3 regions of the Dietzia sp. KRD202 genome follow, and region 1 is predicted to be linked to each of the others. Evidence: riboswitches for the same ligand, from Rfam matches in the RefSeq annotation. Region 1 holds a riboswitch; each other region holds the start of a gene.

What was found. Region 1 has a riboswitch for cobalamin ahead of J1M64_RS09680 (VWA domain-containing protein). Riboswitches for the same ligand answer to the same signal wherever they lie in the genome.
Region 2: it holds a riboswitch for cobalamin, as region 1 does, so the genes downstream of both, J1M64_RS06515 (ABC transporter substrate-binding protein) here and J1M64_RS09680 (VWA domain-containing protein) in region 1, are expected to answer to the same signal.
Region 3: it holds a riboswitch for cobalamin, as region 1 does, so the genes downstream of both, cobN (cobaltochelatase subunit CobN) here and J1M64_RS09680 (VWA domain-containing protein) in region 1, are expected to answer to the same signal.

Annotation. Positions count from the first base shown of each region.
Region 1 covers NZ_JABFAN010000014.1:358-6,531, forward strand. The annotation lists gene J1M64_RS09670 (cobalt-precorrin-4/precorrin-4 C(11)-methyltransferase) at 18-776, opposite strand; gene cbiE (precorrin-6y C5,15-methyltransferase (decarboxylating) subunit CbiE) at 773-2,017, opposite strand; cobalamin riboswitch at 2,093-2,277, shown strand; gene J1M64_RS09680 (VWA domain-containing protein) at 2,299-4,506, shown strand; gene cobO (cob(I)yrinic acid a,c-diamide adenosyltransferase) at 4,506-5,120, shown strand; gene J1M64_RS09690 (cobyrinate a,c-diamide synthase) at 5,114-6,174, shown strand, end outside.
Region 2 covers NZ_JABFAN010000010.1:27,814-35,724, reverse strand. The annotation lists gene J1M64_RS06535 (ABC transporter substrate-binding protein) at 1-1,030, shown strand, start outside; gene J1M64_RS06530 (iron ABC transporter permease) at 1,035-2,120, shown strand; gene J1M64_RS06525 (ABC transporter ATP-binding protein) at 2,117-2,890, shown strand; gene J1M64_RS06520 (cobalamin biosynthesis protein) at 2,868-3,998, shown strand; cobalamin riboswitch at 3,968-4,110, shown strand; gene J1M64_RS06515 (ABC transporter substrate-binding protein) at 4,231-5,229, shown strand; gene J1M64_RS06510 (FecCD family ABC transporter permease) at 5,231-6,364, shown strand; gene J1M64_RS06505 (ABC transporter ATP-binding protein) at 6,361-7,143, shown strand; gene J1M64_RS06500 ((2Fe-2S)-binding protein) at 7,136-7,894, shown strand.
Region 3 covers NZ_JABFAN010000010.1:20,132-26,261, forward strand. The annotation lists gene J1M64_RS06475 (nitrite reductase) at 1-520, opposite strand, end outside; gene J1M64_RS06480 (M23 family metallopeptidase) at 613-1,938, shown strand; cobalamin riboswitch at 2,034-2,228, shown strand; gene cobN (cobaltochelatase subunit CobN) at 2,246-6,031, shown strand; gene cobF (precorrin-6A synthase (deacetylating)) at 6,024-6,130, shown strand, end outside.

The DNA of each region.
Region 1 (6,174 bases):
GCCTTCGGCCTATCCGTTCAGCCCCGCCGCTTCGACTCTCGCTCCGGGCTCGACGCGTACAACCACGATTCCGCTTCGCCCGGCCGCACCAGCGCCGGTCCCACGAGGATCACCGCTGCCTGGCGCAGGCCAGCCGCCTCCACCGCTGCCGCGATGTCAGCGAGAGTGCCGCGCAGCTCCACGCGGTGCGAGCGGCTCGCGTTGGCCACCACCGCCACCGGGCAGTCGGCACCGTGCGTGGGCACCAGACGCTCGGCCAGCTCACGGATCCGGGTGATCGCCAGGTGCAGCACCAGCGTGGCGCCGGTGGCGGCGAAGTTCTCCAGTGACTCCGTCGACGGCATCGCCGTCGACCGAGCCTGAACGCGGGTGAGCACCACCGACTGCACCACCTCGGGAACCGTGAGCTCCACCCCCAGCTCGGCGGCGGCCGCCGCATAGGCCGGAACACCAGGAACGACGTCCCACGGCACGCCAGCCGAGTCGAGCCGGCGAGTTTGCTCGGCGAGAGCCGAGTACAGCGACGGGTCACCCGAACACAGCCGAACCACCTCGAGCCCATCGGCGTGAGCGGCGACGATCTCGCCGATGATCCCGTCGAGGTCCAGATGCTGGGTGTCCACCAGCCGGGCCTCGGGTCGGCAGTGGTCGAGCACACCGTCGTCGAGGTACGTCCCCGCGTACAGGCAGACGTCGGCCTCGCGCAGGGACGCAGCCGCGCGCAGCGTCAGCAGATCAGCGGCGCCGGGGCCGGCTCCTACGAAGTGAACGGTCACGAGCTCTCCCCTGTTTCCGAAGTATCAGCCGCAGCGACGAATGGCTTCACGGCCGCCCACTGCACCACCGCACGGGCGGGGGCCCAGCCGGCGAACCGGCCGATCGAGTCCGCGTGCTCGACCTGGATCCTGGTCAGCTCCCCGCCGAACTCGGCGCGGGCGTCGACCACCACGCGCTCGGTCTCCAGAGTCACCGCATGCGCGACCAGCCGTCCGCCGGGACGAAGTGCGTCCCAGCACTGTCTCAGCAGGCCAGGAGCAGTGCCGCCTCCACCGATGAACACCGCGTCCGGCCGCGGCAGACCGTCCAGAGCCTGGGGCGCCCGTCCGTGGACGACCTCCAACGACGGCACCCCCAGCCGCACGGCGTTGCGCGCGACACGCGCCGCCCGCTCGGGATCGGCCTCCACCGCGATCGCCCGACATGACGGGTGGGCGCGCATCCACTCGATGCCCACCGACCCGGCGCCGGCGCCCACGTCCCACAGCAAATCACCGGCCATCGGTGCGAGCCGCGACAGGGCGGAAGCCCGCAGGTCGCGGCGGGTGAGCTGGCCGTCGTTCTCGAAGGCGTCGTCGGGCAGGCCCGGCACCAGTCCGAGCGGTCGGGCGGACGCGTCGGCCACGCACTCAACCGCCAGGACGTGCAGGGCGGGGGCCTCGTGATCGACAGCCCAGTCGCGCGCCGCGCGGGAAAACCGGGCCTCGGCCGGGCCCCCGAGATCGGACAGAACGGTCATCGCGCTCCCCCCGAAGCCGGCGCCAACGAGTACCGCGGCGACCTCTCCCGGCGTGTGCCGGTCGGCCGAGAGCACCAGCACCCGCCGCCCCGGCGCCAGCTCACGGGGCAGCGCGCGGTGGTCGCGCAGCACCGCCACGGACTCGGCCGGCCACCGCATCCTGGCGCGGGCCAGCGCGACCGAGGACACCGCCGGGAGCACCTCCACCGCGTCCGCGCCGAGCAGCTCGATCAGGGTGGTGCCGATCCCGGCGACCAGCGGATCGCCCGAGGCCAGGGCCACGATCGACCGCCCGACCCACCGCTGGAGCAGCTCCGGCAACCCGTCCCGCAGCGGCCGCGGCCACGGCACGCGTTCGGCCGTCACCTCGCCCGGAATCATCGCCAGATGACGCTCGCCGCCGAGCACCACATCGGCGCCCATGATGGCGCGACGGCGGGCCTCGTCGAGCCCCGCCCACCCGTCGCCGCCGATGCCGACGACCACCACCCGTGCATTCATGACGCGGAACCCTACCGCGACACCTGAGGCGCCCCGGGACAGGCCGTTGGGCTAGCCTCGGCACCACACAACCGAACAGACCCCACAGCACGAGGTGCCCCACGACCGCGAGAGCGGGCGGAGGGGAGAATCAGGGAAGCCGGTGAGAATCCGGCACAGGGCCCGCTACGGTAACCCGGCCTCTCAGGCGATCGCGCCCCGCGCGCACATCCGAGATGAGCCGGGAAGTCCGGAGACCGGCCTCGCGCTGACCAGCCTGGCAGACGAGAGCGGGAGCCCCCATGCCACTGCACTACCCCTTCAGCGCTGTCGTCGGTTCCGACGACATGGCGCTGGCCCTGACCCTGACCGCGGTGTCCCCGGCGGTCGGCGGCGTGCTGATCCGCGGCGAGAAGGGCACGGCCAAGTCCACGATGGTCCGCGCCCTCACCGGGATCCTGCCGGAGGTCGAGGTCGTCACCGGCGACCGCTTCTCCTCCGCACCTGACGACCGCGGTTCCGAGACCCCGGACGGGCGTATCCCCCACGACGCGCCCACCGAGCGGCGGCCGGTCCGCCTGGTCGAGCTGCCGATCGGGGTGTCCGAGGACCGCATCACCGGATCACTACACCTGGAGAGTGCGCTCGCCGATGGCGTGACCGTGTTCCAACCGGGCCTACTCGCCCGCGCACACCGCGGACTGCTCTACGTGGACGAGGTCAACCTGCTCCACGACCACGTGGTGGACCTTCTGCTCGACGCCGCCGCGATGGGCCGGGTGACCGTGGAGCGCGACGGCATCTCCGTCGAGCACGCCGCGCGCTTCGTACTGATCGGCACCATGAACCCCGAAGAGGGTGAGCTCCGGCCCCAGCTGCTGGACCGCTTCGGCCTCACCGTGGAGGTGGCCGCGCCCCGGGACCCGGAACTGCGCGCCGAGGTGGTGCGCCGCCGGATCGCGTTCGAGGCCGACCCGGCGGGATTCGTCGCCGCCCACGCCGCCGACGAGGCCGCAGTGCGCGAGCGGATCGCCGCCGCGCGGCGGGTACTCGACCGGGTGAGACTGACCCCCTGGGCGCTGTCCACCATCGCCCGGGTGTGTGCAGGCTTCGACGTGGACGGCATGCGCGCCGACATCGTCACCGCCCGCACCGCCGCCGCCCACGCCGCATGGCAGGGCCGGACCCGGATCACCCGCGAGGACATCCGCGTCGCCGCGCGCATGGCGCTGCCCCACCGCCGCCGTCGGGCCCCGTTCGATGCGCCGGGCCTCGACGAGGACCTGTTGGAACGGCTGCTGGGCGACGACGACGAGCCCGATCCCGACCCTCGAGACGAGACCGCGCCGGCCGACGACGCCGAACAGTCGGAGTCCGCAGACGAGTCCGCGTCGGCAGACGCCCCGGACGCCGAGTCGGCCCCGGCGCGGGCCTCGGCCGAGGACGCCGGGCACGAGCACCCGTCCGGCCAGGCCGAGCAGACCGAGGACAGCCCCGACGCTGCCGACGCCTCCGGCACCGAGGGCTCCGGCCAGGTGGAAGGCCGATCGGACGACGATGCCGACGGCCAGGCCGGCGATCAGGCCGGCGACGACACCCCGGGCGACGCTCCCGGGCCCACCCCGCCCGAGCCAGGCACGGTCACCGCGGCCGCGGCGCCGTACCGCACCCGCCTGCTCGCCGTCGCCGGTACCGGCCAGGGCGCGGCCGGCCGCCGGTCGAGGGCCATCACCAGCACTGGCCGCCGCATCGGCGCAGGCGCGTTCACCGGGGCCGACCTGCACCTGCCCGCCACGATCCGCTCCGCCGCGCCGCAGCAGTCCGCCCGGGGTCGCGAGGCCGGCCGCAACGGCGGTCGACTCCGGCTGGCCGCCGAGGACCTGCGCTCGGCGGTGCGCGAGGGCCGCGAGTCCAACCTCGTGCTGTTCTGCGTGGACGCCTCCGGCTCCATGGCCGCCCGCACCCGGATGGAGCAGGTCAAGACCGCGATCCTCTCCCTACTGCTGGACGCCTACCGCCGCCGCGACAAGGTGGGACTGGTGACCTTCCGCGGGTCCGCGGCCCACGTGACCCTGCCGCCCACCTCGTCGGTCGACATCGCGGCCACCCGCCTCGCGGAACTCCCGGCGGGCGGCCGGACCCCACTGGCCGAGGGACTGCTCACCGCCGCCGAGGTCCTGCGCATTGAAGGCGTCCGCGATCCGCGGCGGCGGGCCCTCCTCGTCGTCGTCACCGACGGCCGCGCCACCCACGGCCCGGACGCCCTCGCCAGGTCCCGCACCGCGGCGACCGGGCTGGCCTCCCTCGGCGTGGCCTCGGTGGTGGTGGACTGCGAGACCGGCCGCTTCCGGATGGGCCTGGCCTCCGAGCTCGCCGGGCACCTGGGCGCTGAGCACGTGCCACTGGGCGAGGTCACCGCCGAGGGACTCGCCGACACGGTCGACGTTCACACAGCCCGCGCCCGCACCGCGCGCCCCCGGGGCGTCGACCCCCGGAACGAGGTGGCCTGATGCCCAAGGGACAGCCGGAGATCGTGCCCGACGACGGGCTCAGCACCCGGCAACGCCGCAACCGTCCGCTGGTCATGGTCCACACCGGGCCCGGCAAGGGGAAGTCCACCGCCGCGTTCGGTCTGGCCATGCGCGCGTGGAACCAGGGCTGGGACATCGGGGTGTTCCAGTTCGTCAAGTCCGCCAAGTGGCGCATCGGCGAGCAGACCGTCATGGAACGCCTCGCCCGCCTGCACGCCGAGACCGGCGAGGGCGGGCCCGTCGAGTGGCACAAGATGGGCTCGGGGTGGTCGTGGTCGCGCAAGGACGGCACCGAGGACGACCACGCCGCCGACGCCGCCGAAGGATGGGCCGAGATCAAACGCCGCCTGGCCGACGAGCGGCACGACCTCTACCTGCTCGACGAGTTCACCTATCCCATGAAATGGGGCTGGGTGGACGTCGACGACGTGGTCGCCACCCTCGCCAGCCGCCCCGGCCGGCAGCACGTGGTGATCACCGGCCGCGACGCCGACCCCCGACTGCTCGAGGTCGCCGACCTGGTCACCGAGATGACCAAGGTCAAACACCCGATGGACGCCGGGCAGAAGGGTCAGCGGGGCATCGAATGGTGACCGCGCTGCCGCGGATCGTCGTGGCCGCGCCGGCGTCGGGGCACGGCAAGACCACCGTCGCGACCGGCCTCATGGCCGCGCTGCGCCGCACCGGGCTGGAGGTCTCGGGGCACAAGGTGGGCCCCGACTACATCGACCCCGGGTACCACGCTCTGGCCACCGGGCGGCCGGGCCGCAACCTCGACCCGCACCTGGTGGGCGAGAAGCGGATCGTGCCGCTGCTGCTGCACGGCGCCGGCGCGGGCGGGGCCGGGATCGGCGCGGGGCGCCCCGCCGACGTCGCGGTGATCGAGGGCGTGATGGGCCTGTACGACGGCCACATCGGCGGCGACGGGTTCGCCTCCACAGCCCACGTCGCCGCGCTCACCGGGGCCCCCGTCGTGCTGGTCGTCGACATCTCCCACGCCTCGCGCAGCATCGCCGCGGTGGTGCTGGGGATGGCCTCCTACGACCCAGCCGTGCACATCGCCGGGGTGGTGCTCAACAAGGCGGGTTCCGTCCGCCACTCCGACGAGGTCCGCCGCGCGCTGGCGCCCCTCGGCATCCCGGTGCTGGGTGTCCTCCAGCGCGACGACGACGTCACCGCCCCCTCCCGCCATCTCGGCCTGGTCCCCGCCGCCGAACGCCCGGAGGCCGCGCGCTCGCTCGACCACCTGGCCGGGAAGGTGGCCGCGTCGATCGACCTGGAGGCCGTCATGCGGATCGCGCGTGAGGCGCCGCCGCTGGCGGGCGAGGCGTGGTCGGCGCGCGTGGCGCTGGGTAGTGACCGCGCCCACGAGGTCGACGACGACGAGGTCCGCCCCCTCATCGCCGTGGCCGGTGGCCGGGCCTTCACCTTCCGCTACGCCGAGACGGTCGAGTTGCTCGAGGCGACCGGCTGCTCGGTCGTGCCGTTCGACCCGCTGGCCGACGAGGCCCTGCCCGACACCGCCGCGGGGATCTACCTCGGGGGCGGGTTCCCCGAGGTCCACGCCGCGGACCTCGCCGCAAACGAGCCGATGCTGCGGGCACTGCGCGCGGCGACGGCCGCCGGGACGCCGACCGTCGCCGAGTG
Region 2 (7,911 bases), on a different contig from region 1:
CACCCTGGTCGCCCTCGCCGGCGTCACCCTTCTCACCCTGACCTCCTGCACCGCCCACGACCCGGCTGCGATCGCCGGCCCGGGCACCGATCCGATCGAGAACTGCGGGGAGCAGGTCCAGCTCGACGCCCCGCCCGAACGGGTCGTCTCGCTCAACCAGGGCTCCACCGAGATCCTGTACGCCCTCGGCCTCGGCGACCGGATGGTCGGCACCGCCACCTGGACAGACCCGGTCCTGCCCGAGTTCGCCGAGGTGAACAGGTCGGTCCCCCGCCTGGCCGACAACGCGCCGTCGATGGAGGCCGTCCTCGACGTGGAACCGGACTTCGTCACCGCCTCCTTCGGCAGCACCCTCGGGGAGGGCGGGGTCGCCGCCCGCGAGCAGTTCCACGAACTCGGCGTGGGTACGTACCTCTCCCCCACCGACTGCGTGGGCAAGGTCGCCGACTCCGGGGACGGCGTCCGCGAGACCCCGCTCACCCCGGACCTGCTCTACCGCGAGATCACCGAGCTCGCCCGGATCTTCGACGTGGAGCAGGCCGGTGACGAGCTGGTGGCGGACCTCCAGCGCAGGCTCGATGAGGCCGCCGAGAGCGTCGATGCCCGCGGTGTCTCCGCGATGTACTGGTTCGCCAACTCCGAGTCCCCGTACCTGGCCGGCTGCTGCGGTGCCCCCGGCCTCATCTCGATCACCCTGGGCCTGGAGAACGCCTTCGACGACACCACCCAGGAGTGGCCGCAGATCAGCTGGGAGGTCGTGGCCGAGCGCGACCCGGACGTCATCGTCGTGGGCGACCTGACCCGCAAGAGCCAGACCGCCGAGACCGCGGAGGCCAAGATCGCCTACCTCGAGTCCAACCCCGTCACCCGGGAGATGGCGGCGGTCCGGGAGAAGCGGTTCATCGACATCACCGGCGCCGAGATGAACCCGTCGCTGCGCACGATCTACGGGGTGGAGACCGTCGCGGCGGGGCTCACCGAGCTGGGCCTCATCACGCCGGGGGCCGGCGCGCCGGACCCGGCCAACTGACCCGATGACCCTCGCACCCGAGAGGACCACCGCCCCGGTGGTCCCGGCGCCACCGCGCCGGCGGCCGGCTCTGCGGCGACCGTCCGCACTGGTCACCCTGTGGCTCGGTGGCCTGGGGCTGCTGGCGGTGTCGACGGCGCTCGTCATCACCATCGGCCCGTCCGGACTCACCGCCGCCGACGTTATCCAGTCCGCGCTGGCCCGACTCACGGGAGCCGACTCCGGGCTCACGCGGATCGAGGAGGGGATCATCTGGAACCTGCGGCTTCCGCGCACTCTCATGGCGGCCCTGGCCGGGGCGGGGCTCGCACTGTGCGGCGTCATCCTGCAGTCGCTGCTGCGCAACCCCCTGGCCGACCCGTACATCCTCGGCATCTCCTCGGGCGCATCCACCGGGGCGGTCCTCGTGGTGGTGCTCGGGGTCGGCGCGGGCGCGGTCGGGCTCACCACGGGGGCGTTCGTCGGGGCGCTCACCGCGTTCGGCTTCGTCCTGGTCCTGGCCTTCGCGTCCGGCGGGACGCCCGACCGGGTGGTGCTGGCGGGGGTCGCGGCGACCCAGCTGTTCTCCGCGGTGACCTCGTTCGTCGTCTACATCGCCGCCGACGCCGAGCAGACCCGCGGCGTGCTGTTCTGGCTGCTCGGCTCGCTGGCCTCCGTCCGCTGGTCGGACGTGGCGGTGTGCGGCGTCGTGGTCCTGCTCGGGCTGGTGGCGTGCCTGCTGCACACCTCCAGCCTCGACGCGTTCACCTTCGGCCAGGACGCCGCGGCCGCCCTCGGCGTCAACGTGGCCCGCACCCGGCTGGTGCTCATGGTGGTGACGGCGCTCGTCACGGCCGTCATCGTGAGCACCTGCGGGGCGATCGGCTTCGTGGGTCTGGTGCTGCCACACGCCGCGCGAGCCCTGGTCGGCGGCCGGCACCGGGTCCTCGTCCCGACGGCGGCGCTGATGGGCGCCGTGTTCGTCGTGTGGATCGACGCGGTCTCCCGCACCGTGATCGCGCCCCAGGAGTTGCCGATCGGGGTGGCCACCGCACTCATCGGCGTCCCGGCCTTCGTCGGGCTCCTCCTCCGCCGGGGACACGGCCGATGACCGCCGCCCCGTCGACCCTCGAGGCTCGAGGCGTCTCGTGGTCCGTGCGCGGCCGGACCATCCTCGACGACGTCACCGTAGCTCCCGCCCCCGGCACAATGGTCGGGGTGCTGGGGCCGAACGGATCCGGCAAGTCGACGCTCCTGCGCATCCTGACGGGCGTGCTCCGGCCCGACACCGGATCGGTGCACCTCGACGGCACGGACATCCGATCACTCCCCCGCAAACGCCTGTCCCGGCGCCTGGCACTGGTGGCGCAGGAGGCGACCACCGACCAGAACCCCACGGTCCGGGAGGTCATCGAACTCGGCCGCATCCCCCATCGCGCGGCCTGGTCGGGTCCAGGTCCCGGGGACGACGGGGTGGTGCGGCGCGCGGCGGCCACGACCGGCCTCGGCGACCGCCTGGACCAGCGGTACGCGACCCTGTCCGGCGGCGAGCGGCAGCGGGTGCAGATCGCGCGGGCCCTGGCCCAGGAACCCGGTGTGCTGGTCCTCGACGAACCGACCAACCACCTCGACATCCGCCACCAACTCGACCTGCTGGCCCTGGTCCGCGCCACCGACACCACGGTGATCGCGGCCCTACACGATCTCACCCTGGCGGCCACGTTCTGCGACCATCTGATCGTATTGTCCGGTGGGCGACTCGTGACCGGCGGCGCGCCCCACGAGGTGCTCACCGCCGACCTGATCCGGGAGGTGTACGGAGTGGAGGCCGAGGTGACCCACGACGGGCGGGGGGCGCATGTCCGCTATCTCGCGCGCTGACCCCCACCCGCACCGCGCGTCGTGCACGCGCCGCCGCGGTGACGGGTACGCGCTTGCCGCCCGCGCGGCGGGCATCGCGGCCGGGTTCGCCCTCGATCGCCTCGTCGGCGACCCGCGACGGTTCCACCCCGTCGCGGGCTTCGGCCGGGTCGCGCTCGCCGTGGAGTCGCGGCTCCTCCGGCCCGGCCGGACGCCCAACGCGCAGCGGGCGGCGGGCCTGCTGTTCACCGGCGTCCTCGTGGGGGGCACCGCCGCTGCAGTGACGGGCGTCGGACGTCTCGCCGGACGGAACCGCGTCGCGGCAGTGGCGTGGGACGCGGCCGTGGTGTGGTCGTGCCTGGGCGGGTCCTCGTTGCTCGCGGTCGCGGGGCGGCAGGGTGACCTGCTCGCCCGGGGCGATCACGCGGGTTCCCGGGACCTGTTGCCGTGGTTGTGCGGACGGGATCCGGCCGCGCTCGGCCCGGAGGATCTCGCGCGGGCTGTCGTCGAATCCGTCGCGGAGAACACCTCCGATGCGGCGGTGGCGACGCTGTTCTGGGCCGCGGTGGCGGGTTCGCCCGGCGCCGCCGTCCACCGCGCGGCCAACACGCTCGACGCGATGGTGGGTCACCGTTCGGAGCGGTACCGCCACTTCGGCACCGCCGCGGCGCGGTTCGACGACGTGCTGGGGTTCCTGCCGGCCCGGGTGGCCGGCGCGCTCGGGGTGGTCTGCGCCCCGACCGTGGGCGGGAGTCCCGCCGGGGCCCTGCGGGCGTGGCTCCGTGACGCACCGGCGCACCCGAGCCCGAACGCCGGGGTCGTCGAAGCCGTGTGCGCGGGCGCCCTGGGGGTCCGGCTTGGCGGGCCCACGCCGTACCCGTACGGCGTGGAGGACCGGGCGGTCCTCGGTGACGGCCGGTCGGTCCGGGACGACGACATCCGCCGCGCGATCCTCCTGCACGACCGCGTCCAGGTGGGCACCGTCGCGCTGGCCGTGCTGGGCGTGGTCGTGCGTCGCGCCGTCCTCGGGCGTAGCCGGGCCACGAAGCGCGGGTGGTCGGCTCCGCCGAGCCGGGGTACCTGCACCGCACGCGGACGCGGTGTGCCTATCCTGAGGGCGTACTGCTGACATCCGGAACGAGCAGGGGAAGACCGGTGGGAATCCGGCGCTGACCCGCAACGGTGTGTGGCCACTTTCGTGACCGCGAGCCCGATTACCTGCCCGGATGTTCGCGACTCCGAGTACATCGCCGAGGTCTGCGATCCGGGGTCCTGTCAGGTGACGTGGTGTCGTCGTCGACTCCTACCCTCCTGCGGGTCTCACGTGTCGTCGACCGCACGACACGATCCGAGGACTGATCATGTTCCGTCGCCACCCCAGAATCACGCTCGCCACCCTCCTCGTCGCGGGGGTCGCCCTCACCGGCTGCTCCCGCGGCGAGGCGCTCGCGGAAGGCGGCCCGGTCGAGTCGTTCGCCGACCCTGTGACCGTCACCAACTGTGAGCGCGAGACCACCTACACCGCTGCGCCCCGGCGCATCATCTCGATGAATGACCACGTCACCGAGACCCTCATCCAGATGGGGGCCGGCGACCGGATCGTCGGCATGGGCTACGGCGAGCAGGACGATGTCCTGCCGGAGGTCGCCGAGCAGTTCGAGGCCATTCCGTCCCTCTCGGAGGAGTACCCCACCTGGGAGCAGATCGTGGACCTCGAGCCGGACCTCGTGGTGGCCGGGATGCGCAGCGCCTTCGACGACAAGGAAGGCCGCAGCCGCGACGCCCTCGAGACCGCGGGGATCCACACCTTCCTGTTCTCCGAGTACTGCGGAGAAGGCTTCGGCGACCTGTCGATGCTCGAGACCGACTTCTCCCAGCTCGGCCGGATCCTCGACGTCGAGCCGGGGGCACGGGACCTGACCGACCGGATCACCGGCGAGATGAGGGAGATCCGAGAGACGCTCGATGCGTCGGGTGTCACCGGCACCCCCACGTTCTTCTACGACGGCGGCGAATCAGAACCGACGACGATCGGCGGCGTGGGCATCGGACAACTGATCGGCGAGTACGCGGGCGCGGACAACATCTTCTCCGAGGGCGACCGCCCCTATCTCACGTCCACATGGGAGATCCTGGGCGAGCGTCAGCCCGAGGCGATCGTGGTACTCGACTACGGCGCCACCAGCGCGGAGGACAAGATCGCCTACCTGCGCGCGCAGCCCATCATGTCCACGACGCCGGCGATCCGTGAGAACCGCATCGTGGTGGTCCCGCTGTCCGACTTCTTCGAGAGCTCGCGGATGACGACCTCCACCGAGACCATCGCCCGTGAGCTGCACCCGCACGCGTTCGGGCAGTGACATGACGACCGTCGCCGAGAACACCGGCGGGCGCGTTGACCGCGCCGGCACGGGCATCGATCCCCGCCCCGGCTCCGGGCGCATCGCCGATGCCCCGCCCACCGGGCGGCGGTCGCTGTGGCTCATCTGTCTCCCGCTCGTGGCGGTGCTCGCGATGACGATCGCGGCCGGGGTCTCCCTGGGCTCGGTGTCCATCCCGATCGGGGACGTGTGGGCGATCGTCGCGCACCGCCTGGCGCCGGGGGTCTTCGACCCGTGGTGGACCGACGCCCGCGAGGCGATCGTCCTCGAGTCGCGACTGCCCCGGGCGCTCATGGCGGCGGCCGTGGGCGCGTCGCTGGCCGTGGCGGGTGGCGTCGCCCAGGCGGTCACCCGAAATCCTCTCGCCGACCCGTATCTGCTCGGCGTCTCCTCGGGCGCGGGCTTCGGCGTCGTGGTGCTCACGGTCCTCGGCGTGGGCGCCGGGATGTGGGGCGTGTTCACCCTGCCGATCGCGGCGTTCCTCGGCGCGCTGCTCCCGCTGGCGGGCGTCGTCCTGGTGGCCCGCCGCGCCCATGACACGACCGCCATCGTGCTGGTCGGGGCGGCCATGACGATGGTGTTCGGTGCGCTCAACACGTTCACGTTGCTGGTCCTCGGCGACGACCATCAACTCGGTACCGTCATGCGTTGGCTCGCGGGCGGGTTCGGTGACGCCGGGTGGACCATGCTGTGGGCGCCCGTTGCTATCCTCGCCGTCGCCGGCACGGTGGTGATCCTGTGCAGCCGCCACCTCGACCTGCTTCTCACCGGTGACGACGGCGCCACCGCGATGGGCGTGAACGTGCCCCGGTTCCGGGTGCTCATGCTGCTGCTCGTCTCCCTGCTCACCGCGGGCGCGGTGGCGGTCTCCGGGACGATCGGCTTCATCGGCCTGCTCATCCCCCACCTCGCGGGGTTCTTCACGGGCCGCACCGCGGCGCGCCTGCTTCCCGCGGCGGCCCTGCTCGGCGCGGTCGCGTTGGTGCTGGCCGACCTCGCCGCCCGCGCGGTGAGCGAGGGCACCGAGCTGCCGGTGGGCGTGGTCACCGGCGTCGTGGGCGGCCCGGTGTTCCTGCTGATGTTGTGGCACCGCTACGGGAAGGCGTCGCGATGAGCACCCTCTCCGCGCACGGCGTCTCCGCCCGGCTCGGCGGTCGGCTGATCCTCCACGGTGTCGACCTCACGGTCGCGCCCGGGCGGGTCACCGCACTCGTCGGCCCGAACGGCAGCGGCAAGACCACGCTGCTGCGCACCTGCTATCGCGCGCTGCCGTCCGCCGCGGGGATGGTGACGCTCGACGACGCCGACATCGCCTCGCTGCGTCGCCGCACGCTGGCCCGCGCGGTGGGGGCCAGTACGCAGGAACCGGTCTCGTTGGGCGGCATCACGGTCCGCGAGTCGGTGCGCCTGGGCCGGACGGTCACACGGGGACTTCTCGAGCCCTTCGGCGCCGACGACGCGGCGGTCGTGGAGGATGTCCTCGCCCGGGTCGGGTTGACCGAGCTGGCCGAGCGAGACGTGGTGGCACTGTCGGGCGGCGAGAAGCAACGCGTGTCGATCGCGCGCACCCTCGCCCAGCGGCCCGAGGTGCTCCTGCTGGACGAGCCGACCAATCACCTCGACCTGCACCAGCAATTGTCGGTTCTACGCCTGCTCCGCGAGTTGGCGGCCGACGGGCTGGCGGTGCTGCTCACGATCCACGATCTGCGGATGGCCACCGAGTACTGCGACGTCATCGCGGTCCTGCACCGCGGTCACCTCGTCGCGACCGGTGCGCCGGAGCAGGTCCTGGACGCCGCGGTGCTGCGGGAGGTGTTCGGGGTGCGTGGCGAGGTGCGGGCGGGGCCGGACGGCCGCCGCACGCTCGACGTGGCGGGGCTCGCCGATGCGTGACGGGACCGTGGGTGACGACGGCGACGACGACGAGCTCCGCGCCCCCGAGACCGTGACAGCCGCGTACTCGGGCGTCTCGGACCTCCTCGGCGACTTCGTCCGCACCATCGAACACGGCCCGGAGGTCCTGCCCGGATCGGTGCTGACGGACCCGCGGTGGCTGGCCCGGCGGGTGGAGGACACCGGCCGGCGCTGGAACCATGGCGATCCGCGGGTGAATGGCACGCTGTGGTGGTACTCGGCCAGTTCGACGCTGGTGGCCGCGCCGCTGGTCATGCTGCTCGCGATCGGCCGCGCGCCCGATCCCCGACCGCAGCGGCTCTCCGTCTCGCTGCAGCCGAACGGCTATCTCCACTCGGCGCTGTCGGAACACCTCCTGCCGTCGACCGCGGCCTACGCCGACGCGCTGCTGGAGGCCCACGGCGAGGTGATCGCCGCCCTCGCGGAGGTCTCGGGCGCAGCACCGCGGGCGCTGTGGGCGATCGCGACCGACTCCATCGCGAACCGCGCGCTCGAGGCGGGTCGCGCGGCGGGCGACCCGAATCGCGGCTCCGAGCTCGCACACGCCGTGTGCCGCCCGCCGCTGCTACCGGCTCGGTACATCGATGTGGAGGGCCCCGAGCGGACCCGCCGGTTCGTCCGCCGCAGCTCCTGCTGCCTCATCTATCTGGCCACCGACGGCGGCACGTGCGCGAGCTGCCCGCGCCGTGCCCCGGAGGACCGCCGAGCCGAGCTCGTCCGTCGGACGTAGTTTCGCGATCCGCGCAT
Region 3 (6,130 bases), on a different contig from region 1:
CGACCAGGCCCAGATCGCAGGAGCGCTCGAGCAGGTCCCCGCGGCCGTCGTCCAGGACGAACAAGAACCGGCCCGGCAAGCCGCCGAGCGCGGGATCGGCCAGCAGCCCGGCGTCCAGCGCCTCGGTCACCGGCCGCAGGTCCGCGCGGCCCCGGGCCTGCCCGCCGAACGACTCGCCCAGGCCCGTCAGCGGCGAGACGAGGACGTTGCGCACCAGCTCGTGCCCGGGCGCGGGGAGCAGGCCCGTCTCCGCGATCGCCGCCACCACCTCGCCGGGCAGCTGCCCGTCCGGACCGATCGGCAGAGCCCGCAGTTGCAGGTTCGCGCGTGTCGTGACGTGCACGTTGTCGTCGTCGCCATATCTCACGGCGACCCCGTGCAGGCCGGCCAGTGCCGCCGGTGACACGCGGCCGCCCGGCACGCGCAAACGGACCAGGGCGCCGTCGGAAGCCGGCCACGGCCGCAGGACGCCCGGGCACAGGTCGCCACGGGTCCGGCGGGTGGGTTCGCTGATGCTCACGGGGGCCATTGTGGCAGCCCGTCGCCGGTGTACTTTTCCCAGACGGCAGAGGGTAAGTTTTTTCTTCACAACTGAAGAAACGGAGCTCCACCGTGATACCTCGCCGCGTACCCACCCTTCTCGCCTCCGCCCTCACCGCAGTCGCACTGGTCGCGGCCGGGTGCTCGTCGGACGCCGCCACCGAACCCGCCGCCGCCGAAGCGGCCGCCACTACCACGGCATCACCGGCCGCCGGGTCCGTCGCCGGGGTGACCGTCCCGGACGCGTTCACCGCGCTGACGATGATTCCCATCGGCAACCCGCCGCTGCCGTTCAAGGGCACCGACGGCAAGTACCACGTGGCCTACGACCTGCAGCTCACCAACGCCACCAAGGTGCCGGCGAGCGTGGACAAGATCGACGTGGTGGACGGCACCGACCCCACCAAGGTCATCGCCAGCTTCTCCGCCGCCGCTCTCGTGGACCCGGACTGCGTCTTCGGTGACTGCAACCGGCTGCGCGACCTGCCCGCCGGGTACGTCGACACCGCGCAGATCCCGCCGCAGGAGAGCCGGGTCGTGTTCATCGACTTCACCCTCGACTCGCTCGACCAGGCCCCGGACGCGGTGCTGCACCACCTCTACGGGACCGGTGCCGCCTCGCCGGCGTTCGGCGAACCCGGGCCCATCGACTACCTCACGACACCGGTCGTCTTCTCCACCCGGACCGTGCCGGTCATCGCGCCGCCCGTGCGGGGCGAGAACTGGGTGGCCCTCAACGGGTGTTGCGAACCGGGCTTCCCGCACCGCAGCTCGGTGATGTCGGTCAACGGCAAACTCAACAACAGTCAGCGCTTTGCGATCGACTGGAAACGCACCAACGACGAGGGCGAGTTCTTCACGGGCGACAGGAACCACAACGAGAGCTACGTGGACTACGGCGCCGAGATCCTCGCCGTCGCCGACGCCACCGTCGTCTCGGTCCTCGACGGGATGGACGCCAACGCGCCGGGCGTCCTGCCCGCCAGCAACCCGGAACTGGCCTCCAAGCTCACCGTCGAGAACGTGGACGGCAACCACGTGGTGCTCGACCTCGGCGACGGCGTGTACGCGATGTACGCACACATGATCTCCGGCTCGGTCACGGTGAAACCCGGCGACACGGTGACCGAGGGCCAGGTGCTGGGCAAGCTCGGGAACACCGGCAACGCCAACGCCTCGCACCTGCACTTCCAGCTCATGGACGGGCCGAGCCTGCTCGAGGCCGACTCGCTGCCGTACGAGCTGAAGGGGTTCGACTACGCGGGGCAGGTCCCGCCGGAGCGGATCGCCGACGCCGACGACTTCCTGTCCGGCACTTTCGTCGACGAGGCGACCCTCTCGCCGGAACCGCGGATGAACGAGCTGCCGCTCAACCTCGCGGTGGTGGACTTCCCCTGACCGGGACGGCCGTCCCCGGCTGACGCGAGGCAGCCAGGTAAGTCGCTCCTGACCCTCGCGCGACGGCCGGGCGGCCACTGGCGGGGTCCGCCGGATAGGCTCGCCGGTGCCGTGGTGTTCGGGAAGCCGGAGGAAAAGCCGGCGCGGCCCTCGCCACTGTAGTCGCGGAGTCACGCGGCCCTCGTCCGTCCCTCACGGGTCGGAGACCACTGGATCCACGGGTCCGGGAAGGTCGGTCGCACGGCGTTGATGCGGAAGCCAGGAGACCGGCCACGGCGACATGTTCCACGAGGGTTTGGAGAAGAACATGCGCCCCACCCGGCGTTTGGCGTCCCCTGATGGCGCCTCGGCACAGCACGACGTGCCCCGCATCACCCTGTTGTCCACCTCCGACACGGACCTGCTCTCCGCGCGCGAATCCGGCGCGGCGTTCACGCTCGGCAACCCGTCTCGACTCGACGTCGAGGCGAATCTGCCCGAACTGCTCGACGGCGCCGACCTGGTGGTGGTCCGCATCCTCGGCTCGCGGCGATCGTGGGACGCCGGGTTCGCCGCCGTGCTCGGCGCGGGCGTTCCGGTGGTGGTCCTGGGTGGCGAGCAGACCCCCGACGCCGACCTTATGGAGCTGTCCACCGTCCCGATCGGCACCGCGGCCGAGGCACACCGCTATCTCGCCGAGGGCGGCCCGGGCAACCTGGCGCAGCTGCACGCGTTCCTGGCCGACACCGTGTTGCTCACCGGCGCCGGGTTCGAGCCGCCGGAGAACGTGCCGGTGTGGGGTATGCCGCCGCGGCCGGACACGACGGAAGCCCCCGGCCTGCCCCGCGTGGGCGTGCTCTACTACCGCGCCCACGAGGTGAGCGGGAACTCCGGGTTCGCCCACGCGCTGGCCGACGCGATCGACGCCGCTGGCGCGGTGGGAGTGCCGGTCTTCGCCGGCTCCCTGCGCTCGGCCCCCGACGAGTTGTTCGACGCCCTTGGCACTCTCGATGCGCTGGTCGTGACGGTTCTCGCCGCCGGCGGCACCACTCCCGGCACGGTGAGCGCGGGCGGCGAGGACGAGACGTGGGACGTCGAGCGCATCGCCGCGCTCGACATTCCCGTATTGCAGGGCCTGTGCCTGACGTGGAGCCGCGAGGACTGGGCGGCCTCCGACGACGGCGTCAACCCGCTGGACTCCGCCAACCAGATCGCGATCCCCGAGTTCGACGGCCGGATCATCACTGCGCCGTTCTCGTTCAAGGAGATCGACGCCGACGGACTGCCCCGCTACGTGGCCGATCCCGAGCGGTGCGCGCGTGTCGCCGGGATCGCCGTGGCCCACGCGCGGCTGCGCCATGTGGCGCCCGCCGACCGCAAGGTCGCGCTGGTCCTGTCGGCCTATCCGACCAAGCACTCCCGCATCGGCAACGCCGTCGGTCTGGACACCCCGGTCTCGACCATCCGCCTGCTGCGCCGGATGCGCGACGAGGGTTACGACCTGGGCCCGGACGACGGCCCCATCGCGCGCTTTCTCGATCGACCGGGCCTCGACCTCACCGAGCCGGGGGCGGATGGCACCGTCGCGGAGGGCGGTTTCCCCGACGACACCGCCGCCGGCGACGCCCTCATCCACGCGCTCATCGCCGCGGGCGGGCAGGACGAGGAGTGGCTCACCAGCGCCCAGCTCACCGACAGCCACGTCCGGATCTCCACCGACGACTACCTGCGCTGGACCGCGGACCTGCCCGAGGCGCTGCGTGCGGAGATGGTCGAGGCGTGGGGGCCCGCGCCGGGCGAGCTGTTCGTCAACGACGCCGGAGAGATCGTCCTGGCCACCATCCAGGCCGGCAACGTCGTCCTGTTGATCCAGCCGCCCCGCGGGTTCGGCGAGAACCCGGTCGCCATCTATCACGACCCCGAGCTCGCGCCGTCCCATCACTACCTGGCCGCCTACCGCTGGCTCGCCCGCGGCTTCGGCGCGCACGCGCTGGTGCACATCGGCAAGCACGGCTCGCTCGAATGGCTGCCGGGCAAGAACGCCGCGCTCTCGGCGGACTGCGCCACCGACGCGGCGATCGCCAACCTTCCGCTGATCTACCCCTTCCTCGTCAACGACCCCGGCGAGGGCGCCCAGGCCAAGCGCCGCGCGCACGCGACGATCGTCGACCACCTGGTCCCGCCGATGGCCCGCGCGGAGTCGTACGGGGACATCGCCCGCCTGGAGCAGCTGCTCGACGAGTACGGGAACATCGCGTCGATGGACCCGGCCAAGCTCCCGGCCATCCGCGCGCAGATCTGGACGCTCATGCAGTCCGCGCACATGCACGAGGACCTGGGCCTCGAGCAACGGCCCGGGGACGAGGAGTTCGACGACTTCCTGCTCCACGTCGACGGCTGGCTCTGCGAGATCAAGGACGTCCAGATCCGCGACGGCCTGCACGTCCTGGGCCAGGCGCCCGCGGGCGAGGCGCGCGTCAACCTGGTGCTGGCGATCCTGCGGGCCTCGCAGGTGTGGGGCGGCGAGTCCGGGGCGGTTCCGGGCCTGCGTCGCGCACTCGGGCTGGCCGAGGGCGCGCCGACCGAGGAGGTCGACCGGGTCGAGGCGCTCGCCAAGGCGCTGGTCGAGGGGATGGACGCGCGGGAGTGGGACGTCGCCGCGGTGCCCGACGTCCTCGCCGCCGCGGGCCTCACCGCGGGTGAGGCGGGCGACGGCGCGTCCGAGGGCGATGACGACAACGACGACGACAACGACGACGACGAGGTCGCGCAGGTGCTCGAGTTCGCCGCCCGTGAGGTGGTGCCGCGACTGGCCGCCACTGTCGATGAGCTGGACGCCGTCATGCACGCCCTGGACGGCGGGTTCATCCCGGCCGGGCCCTCGGGATCCCCCCTTCGGGGCCTGGTCAATGTGCTGCCCACGGGCCGGAACTTCTACACGGTGGACCCGCGCGCCGTCCCGTCGCGGCTGGCGTGGGAGACCGGTCAGGCCATGGCGGACTCGCTGCTCGACCGGCACGTCGCCGAGACCGGTGAGTACCCGAGCTCGGTGGGGCTGTCGATCTGGGGTACCTCGGCCATGCGCACCTCCGGGGACGACATCGCCGAGGTCCTGGCCCTGCTGGGCGTCCGCCCCGAGTGGGACGAGGCCTCCCGCCGGGTCACGGGCCTGGAGGTGGTCCCGTCCGAGGAACTGGGCCGCCCGCGCGTCGACGTGACCGTGCGCATCTCCGGCTTCTTCCGCGATGCGTTCCCGCACGTCATCGGGATGCTCGACGACGCCGTGCGGATGGTCGCCGAGCTGGACGAGCCCGACGAACACAACTTCGTCGCCGCCCACACGCGGGCCGACCTCGCCGAGCACTCGGATCAACGCCGCGCCACCACCCGGATCTTCGGCTCCGCGCCCGGCTCGTACGGGGCGGGAATCCTGCAGACCATCGAGGCGGGCAACTGGCGCGACGACCGAGACCTGGCCGAGGTCTACACCCGCTGGGGCGGGTACGCCTACGGCCGCGACCTCGACGGAGTCCCCGCGGCCGACGACATGCGCACCAACTACCGGCGCATTGCGGTGGCGGCCAAGAACATCGACACCCGCGAGCACGACATCGCCGACTCGGACGACTACTTCCAGTACCACGGCGGGATGATCGCCACCGTCCGCGCCCTCACCGGCGCCGAGCCGCGCGCCTATGTGGGCGACTCGACCACGCCCGACGCCGTCCGCACCCGGTCGCTGGCGGAGGAGACCACGCGGGTGTTCCGCGCGCGAGTGGTGAACCCGCGGTGGATCGCGGCCATGCAGCGGCACGGCTACAAGGGGGCGTTCGAGCTGGCGGCCACGGTGGACTACCTCTTCGGGTTCGATGCGACCGCCGGCGTGGTCCACGACTGGATGTACGACTCGCTCGCCCGCGAGTACGTCCTGGACGAGACCAACCAGGAGTTCCTGCGCCGGTCCAACCCGTGGGCGCTGCGCGGGATGATCGAGCGGCTCTCCGAGGCCGCCGACCGCGGGATGTGGGCCGAGCCCGATGCGGGCATCATGGACCGGATGCGGCAGGTCTACCTCGATGTGGAGGGCGATCTCGAGGAGTCCCACGGTGACTGAGTTCCCCACCGGCCGCAGGCGGGTGCGGGTCGTGGGCATCGGCTCGGGCGGGCTCGACCAGATCACGGTCGAGGCCGCCCGGGCCCTGCGCGCCAGCGA